3 regions of the Bacillus sp. FSL H8-0534 genome follow, and region 3 is predicted to be linked to each of the others. Evidence: riboswitches for the same ligand, from Rfam matches in the RefSeq annotation. Region 3 holds a riboswitch; each other region holds the start of a gene.
What was found. Region 3 has a riboswitch for cyclic di-AMP ahead of MHH71_RS07170 (potassium-transporting ATPase subunit KdpA). Riboswitches for the same ligand answer to the same signal wherever they lie in the genome.
Positions count from the first base shown of each region.

Region 1: another riboswitch for cyclic di-AMP. It lies ahead of MHH71_RS06290 (APC family permease); the one in region 3 lies ahead of MHH71_RS07170 (potassium-transporting ATPase subunit KdpA).
Region 2: another riboswitch for cyclic di-AMP. It lies ahead of MHH71_RS12110 (hypothetical protein); the one in region 3 lies ahead of MHH71_RS07170 (potassium-transporting ATPase subunit KdpA).

Region 1 covers NZ_JBBOUC010000001.1:1,209,711-1,211,983, reverse strand. The annotation lists gene MHH71_RS06295 (PAS domain S-box protein) at 1-476, opposite strand, end outside; cyclic di-AMP (ydaO/yuaA leader) riboswitch at 855-1,003, shown strand; gene MHH71_RS06290 (APC family permease) at 1,145-2,273, shown strand, end outside.
Region 2 covers NZ_JBBOUC010000001.1:2,355,020-2,357,292, reverse strand. The annotation lists gene MHH71_RS12120 (thiazole biosynthesis adenylyltransferase ThiF) at 1-89, shown strand, start outside; gene thiD (bifunctional hydroxymethylpyrimidine kinase/phosphomethylpyrimidine kinase) at 96-908, shown strand; cyclic di-AMP (ydaO/yuaA leader) riboswitch at 1,160-1,307, shown strand; gene MHH71_RS12110 (hypothetical protein) at 1,401-1,799, shown strand; gene MHH71_RS12105 (hypothetical protein) at 1,813-2,034, shown strand.
Region 3 covers NZ_JBBOUC010000001.1:1,379,510-1,381,782, forward strand. The annotation lists partial or broken gene MHH71_RS07170 (potassium-transporting ATPase subunit KdpA) at 1-985, opposite strand, end outside; cyclic di-AMP (ydaO/yuaA leader) riboswitch at 1,095-1,236, opposite strand; gene MHH71_RS07175 (TlpA family protein disulfide reductase) at 1,475-2,029, opposite strand; gene MHH71_RS07180 (Type 1 glutamine amidotransferase-like domain-containing protein) at 2,199-2,273, shown strand, end outside.

The sequences.
Region 1 (2,273 bases), 170 kb from region 3:
ATGTCAAAAAGTATAAGAGGTATAGAAGGAAAAAAGAATCCGAATACCAAATGGATCATAGCTATATAAACAGCTAGATAGAGAAAGACTCTCTTAAAGGGATGAAGCTCCTTGAGATAAGTTTCAAAAATAGTATATATAGTAGCTATTCCTAAAGAAACAATCAAAGATGGTCCCCAATTACCACCAAGATAGAAAATGCGCATAATTATAATAAATGTTATTGTAATCCAACCGGCCGTACGACCAAAATAAATGTACGAAATTATAAGAGGAGCCATTCGGAGATCATAAAACAATCCCATGTGCTTAAAATTAAAGACCATCAGAATAGCAGCTATGATACCGGCAACTACTCCTCCGTATAGCCGGTTTAATTTAGAATTAATATTCAAAATCAACACCCGAATGAATATAGCTGAGCTAACTAGGAAAGCAAAAATAGATAGATTAATGAAGAATCCTTTGAAAATCATGTAATATTCCTCCTCCCATTGAATATATTCGACAAAAAGTAAGGAAATCCTACAAATAAAACGGGTTTTAGATTTAATATTTCGAACAATAAGAGTATTAATAGGGGAACTGATAGAAGTAATCGATGGGTCTAGATATATGTATACTGTAGTTGAAAAAAGGTGAAGTCTATTCATTAATAGATAGCGTATATATAAATAATTTGATTGTGGTGCAAAAACTTCAAAAGCTAATTTTATATGATGCATTATATTCATTCACGAAGTAATACCCTATATAATCATCACAATTTTTCTATTTCTAAAAATTTAAGCCATTGTTTAAAAATTTTTGTTTACTTTTTCTAAATAAGGGAGTATGATAATCGACAGTTTCGAATTTCTAAATCGCTGAAACCTGATGGTACGGGGGAACCGTTTTTATGGATTGATACATAATCCAAGGGGTGAATCCTTGCAAAAGAGGTAGGGCTACTCACAGGCCCGAATCCGACAGCTAACCTCGTAAGCGTTATATGAGAAGGAAGGTGGAGCTTGTGCGACAAAAAAATTAATGTCTACAAGTCTATTTGTTATGGCTTGTAGACATTTTTTGTTTTCTGAAAAATAGCGTATTAATTTGACTAAAAGAGAAATGTACGTACAAAGTTATTGGAGAGTGGACAGCAGTGGTTTCAACTATAAAGAGGTTTTTAATTGGAAGACCCTTAAAATCAACCGAATTAGGAGAGCAAAAGCTTAATAAAACGAAAGCGTTAGCGATTCTATCTTCTGACGCATTATCATCGGTTGCCTATGGTCCGGAGCAAATATTGATTGCTCTATCTACGGTGGGGGCGTTAGCATTTTGGTATTCTATTCCAATCGCAATAGGAGTCTTAGTTTTGCTAACAGCTCTAATTTTGTCTTATAGACAAATTATTTTTGCCTATCCTCATGGCGGGGGAGCATATGTAGTATCAAAAGAAAATTTAGGTGTTAATCCAGGATTAATAGCTGGAGGTTCCTTATTAGTAGACTACATTTTAACGGTGGCAGTAAGTGTATCTGCAGGTACAGATGCTATTACATCTGCTTTTCCTAGCTTACATGCTCATAATGTAATTATTGCTATTATCTTTGTATTATTTATTACAATTTTGAACTTAAGAGGAGTAACGGAATCAGCTTCTATTTTAGCTTATCCCGTTTATTTATTTGTTTTAGCGTTATTTATATTAATCGGTGTAGGTATATACAACATTGTAACAGGTGAAGTCTCACCTAATTTGCATACACCAATTGGTACACCAGTAGCAGGGGTTAGTTTGTTTTTACTTTTAAAAGCATTTGCATCAGGTAGTTCTGCTTTGACAGGTGTTGAAGCCATTTCCAATGCGATTCCAAACTTTAAAGATCCGGCTCCTAAAAATGCTGCTAAAACGTTACTTGCGATGGGCTCCTTACTTGCAGTGTTATTTTCAGGAATCGTATATTTAGCTTACTATTATGGTATTACTCCAAGTGGAGAGGTAACAGTTGTTTCACAAATTGCCGAAGAAACATTTGGACGGAACTTCATGTATTTCTTTATTCAAGGAACAACAGCGTTGATATTAATACTTGCTGCTAATACTGGTTATTCTGCTTTTCCTTTATTAGCAGTTAATCTTGCAAAAGATAAGTTTATACCTAGAATGTTTACAGTTAGAGGAGACCGATTAGGGTATTCAAATGGAATTATCATACTTGGAATTGCTTCAATTCTTTTAATTATTGCTTTCCAAGGGCAAACAGAACATCTCATTCCACTTTATG
Region 2 (2,273 bases), 980 kb from region 3:
TAGTTGCCTTTCAAGATGGACGCGTACTTGTGCATGGAACAAAAGATATAGTAGAAGCAAAAACGATTTATCATCGCTATTTTGGATAGAAAAGGATGAGTGAGATGAAAGTGAATAAAGCTTTAACAATTGCTGGATCAGATAGCGGCGGTGGTGCAGGTATTCAAGCAGATTTAAAAACATTTCAAGAGCTTGGTGTATATGGAATGACAGCTATTACAGCTATTACAGCTCAAAACACACTTGGTGTGCAAGGAGTATATCCTGTTACACTTGAAGGGGTTCAGGAGCAATTAAATTCAATTGGTGCTGATTTAACACCAGATGCTGTTAAGCTTGGCATGCTATTTAGTAGTGAAATTATTAAGGTCGTTGCAGAAAATATTAAAAAGTTTGGCTGGAATAATATTGTACTAGATCCTGTTATGATTGCAAAAGGTGGAGCATCATTGTTACAACAAGAAGCTGTGCAAGCATTAAAGGAATATTTATTACCAATTGCAACAGTTGTGACTCCGAATGTACCGGAAGCAGAAGTATTAACAGAGATGGAGATTCATAACATCCAAGATAGTAAAGAAGCTGCAAAAGAGTTGCATAGATTAGGAGCCAAGTACGTTCTTATGAAAGGTGGACATGCGGATTATCAAGGAAATGAAGTTATTGATTTCTTATTTGATGGTGAACAATTTATTGAGTATAGAAGTGAAAGAATTGATTCAAAACAAACGCATGGTAGCGGTTGTACATTTGCATCTGCTGTAACGGCAGGACTTGCAAATGGGTATCCAATCGAAGAAGCGGTTCGAGAAGCGAAAAAGTTTATTAGCATAGCAATTGAACAGCAATTGAATATTGGAAGTGGTCATGGGCCAACGAACCATTTTGCATATAAAGTGAAACTTTAATCAGTGGAGAGCTTCATCCCCCACTGATTATTAGCCTTCACCAATCGGGCTTTTACAGGCAGTTGATTCCCCATCTAGTAGCTTTTGCTTTCGCTGCATTTTTGGGGATCTTACTGCCTGTTAATGCGGGGCAAACGTCAAGAAACCCGTGCATAAATATTCAAGTTTTGATGGGGAAGTCAGTTTTATAACTGGCTTTTTTTATTGTTTACTTTTTCCATATTTAGGAGTATTATATCAGCCAGAATCTGTTTTTTGTAACGCTGAGTCCGATTCATTTGGAGCGGAGGAACCAAATTGTGCATGGTCACTAGGGGTGAATCTTTCATGATGAAAGTAGGGCTACTCTCAAAGTCCGAATCCGACAGCTAACTTCGTAAGCGTCTTGAGAGAGGATGGTGCATGGATGGATACATCACTTCATCGGTCTGACTAGTATAGGAGAATATCAATCTATATTTGAATTCTTTTATGCTAAGGAGGATGATGTACATGGATGGGGAAAAAGAGGTAACGCTCATTTGTGTAGGGGAAGAGGAAAAAGTAAACAGTTTACGAGAATTAGTGCCTTTTCAACAAGATATGATTATTTTTACCGCAACTGAACATGTAGCGGCTGAAGTGCGAGCATGTGGATTTGAATCAACTTATTGTTGCAATGGTGAGCAGAATTTAACTAATATTTGCAAGAGGATTAAAAAAGTAATCCTGCTAGGAGATGAGCTTCCAACAGTTAGCTTTTTTACCGAGCGTATTCGATTTTCTTTTCAAGCACCTATTACAGTTGTCACAAGAAATAAAAGATATCCAGTAAGGCTCTATCAAACAATTGGAGCTACATTTGTAGTGTTTACAAATTGTGATAACATTTCTTTTTTATTTTTTGAATAGGGCGGGGGAAGTGATGATGAAGGTGTTATTACGCGAGGATATAGCGTATCGTTGGGCAGTATCAGTAGAGCGAGTTCAAGAATTAGCAATGGATTCTATGTTTCCAAAACCATATATGATATTGCCATCAGAAGAGAGTTTGTATTTAGAAACGGATATTATTGCGTATGAAATGTTGCATGTGGAACTAACACGAGTCTATATTCGTGGGAGAAACTTGCGTTCATTTTTATAATGCAAAAAGGGAATGAATTCAAGGTACTATTAAAACGGTACTCAAATTCATTCTCTTTTTTTATTTCATATTAAAAATCGATTTTGATGAAAAAGAAAGAAAAGACAAGGAAACAGATGATAAAATATTAATCTTAATCAATGTAAGCGTTTAAATGATGAAATATTTTCTTATTTTAGGTAATTTTACTCTTTACAAGTTAAATATAGAGGAGTATATTTACATTCATAAATTGTTCA
Region 3 (2,273 bases):
AAGAGATGACGCCAAGACGAGTTTCTTTCCCTTCCATATTTCCTTGTGAACTTTCTATCCCTAATTGATTTAACAATGGATTCCCCTTCAATTCAGATATAGCAAGCGTACAAAATCCGATAATCAAAAGAATGAACATTGATATAAAAAACATTCTACCTTGTTTCCGATTGCCAACCATTCTTCCGTATACAAATGGAAAAGCCATCGGAATTAACATTTGTAACATCATTTGTAGCACGTTACTTATCATATTGGGATTTTCAAAAGGATGCGCAGAAACTGTTCCCAAAAAACCTCCTCCATTGTCACCAAGTTCTTTAATAGAAAGCAAAGACGCTACCGGTCCACGAGGAATTTCTTGTGCCGTTCCTTCCAACGTTTTCACAACAATTGTTGGATCCAGTGTTTGCGGTGTCCCTAAAACCACAAATATCAATGATGCCACAAATGAAATTGGCAATAATACTCTTGTAATTGCTTGTACAAAATCAACAAAGAAGTTTCCTATTCTTTTCCCCGCTAGTACACGAATAAACGTAATACCAATTGACAATGAAGTTGCAGGTGCCGCAAACATCATAAATGTCACACCTACCATTTGAGAGAAATATGATAAACTACTTTCTCCCCCATAGTGTTGTAAATTCGCATTCGTCATAAATGTAATTGCTGTATGAAATGCTAATGTTGGTTCTAATCCTAAAAAGTGATTCGGGTTTAATGGAAGAATCCCTTGTAATCGAAATATCGAATATACAACCAAGATACAGAAAAAATTTGTGCTCATTAAGCAAAACATATATTGTTTCCAAGTCTGACTATGCCCTTTAATCCCAGCAATTTTAAATAAGATGTTTTCCAGTGGGCCAAATACCTTTTGAAATGGTTCCTTACGCTGAAAAGCATTGTATATATAGTCTCCCATCGGTTTTGCAACAATTACGAATAGGCCAATTGTAATTAGACTTGTAAGCCAGTTCATCCTCTTTCCCCTCTCTGTTTCCATTACACTCAAAAACAAATGTTATATTTTACCATCAAGAGAATAAAAAGAAAACACCAGGTTGCACCTAGTGTTTTTTACACACACAAGCCCCCCTCTCAAAACGCTGACGAGGTTAGCTGTCGGATTCGGGCCTTGAGAGTAGCCCTACCTATAAAAGGATTCACCCCTAGTGACAATGCACAAATTTGGTTCCCCCGCTCCTGAAGTGGATTAAGCGATTTATTATTTGGCTGTAAAATCTACATTGAGCTATTCTGATTGTTAATATACTCCTCTAAATGATAGTTGTAAAGAGAGAGAAAACAAAAAAGAAGGAATCTTCTCACAATAAACTCCCAATACATATGAATAATGCTAATCTCTATAAATATAGTAGCACATGAAATAGTGAAAAATGATATCATTGGAAATCACCCACTTCCATTTCCTATCCCTATGAGAAGCTTTGTAACCTTTATCCCCCTCTTACTTCTCAATTAATTGTTTGAATTTCTTTTCCAACTGATCCGGAGGTAATACTCCACGCGCTTGATCTACAATAATCCCATCTTTATCAACAAAAAACGTTGTTGGCAGTGAAACAATTTTATAATCAAGTCCCGCCACCCCATCCATATCTAATAAAATTGGGAACTTAAATCCAAAACGATCTGCAAACGCCTTTGCTTCTTGTACTGCATCTCCAATCGTTGCATTCACCGCAAAAATTTCGATTTCACCTTTATATTTATCGTAAAGACGAACTAAGTCCGGCGCTTCCATTTCACATGGTCCACACCATGACGCCCAGAAATTGATAACATACGGTTTTCCTTTTGCATCATTTAATGAATAAAGCTTTCCGTCTAATCCTTTTAGTGTGATTTTCGGCGCCTTAAATCCTACTTGAGGTAATACTTCTTTCTCTTGCAGTGCTGCTTGTTTTGCTTTCCGTTCTTTTTCTTCTTGCTTGGAATTATAAAAGTTAACTCCAGCCCAAATAAGTGCTCCAGCTAGTATAATTACAATTAATTTTTTCACTATTTTTCCTCCCATTATCGAGTTCACTTTTTATTTAACTTCGGTATATCACACACCTTTCCTTTATTCATTCATACTTTTTACTTTTCATCTTTTGTTGCAGAAGGAAAGCCACTCTCCTGTAGCGAAATTTTATCAATAATAAAAATCTATTAGGTGGTGCTTCATTATGAAGTTAGCTGTAATTGGCGGAGGTTATCTCGAACAGACAGATCATTTCCATATAAATCAACGACTTATAGAA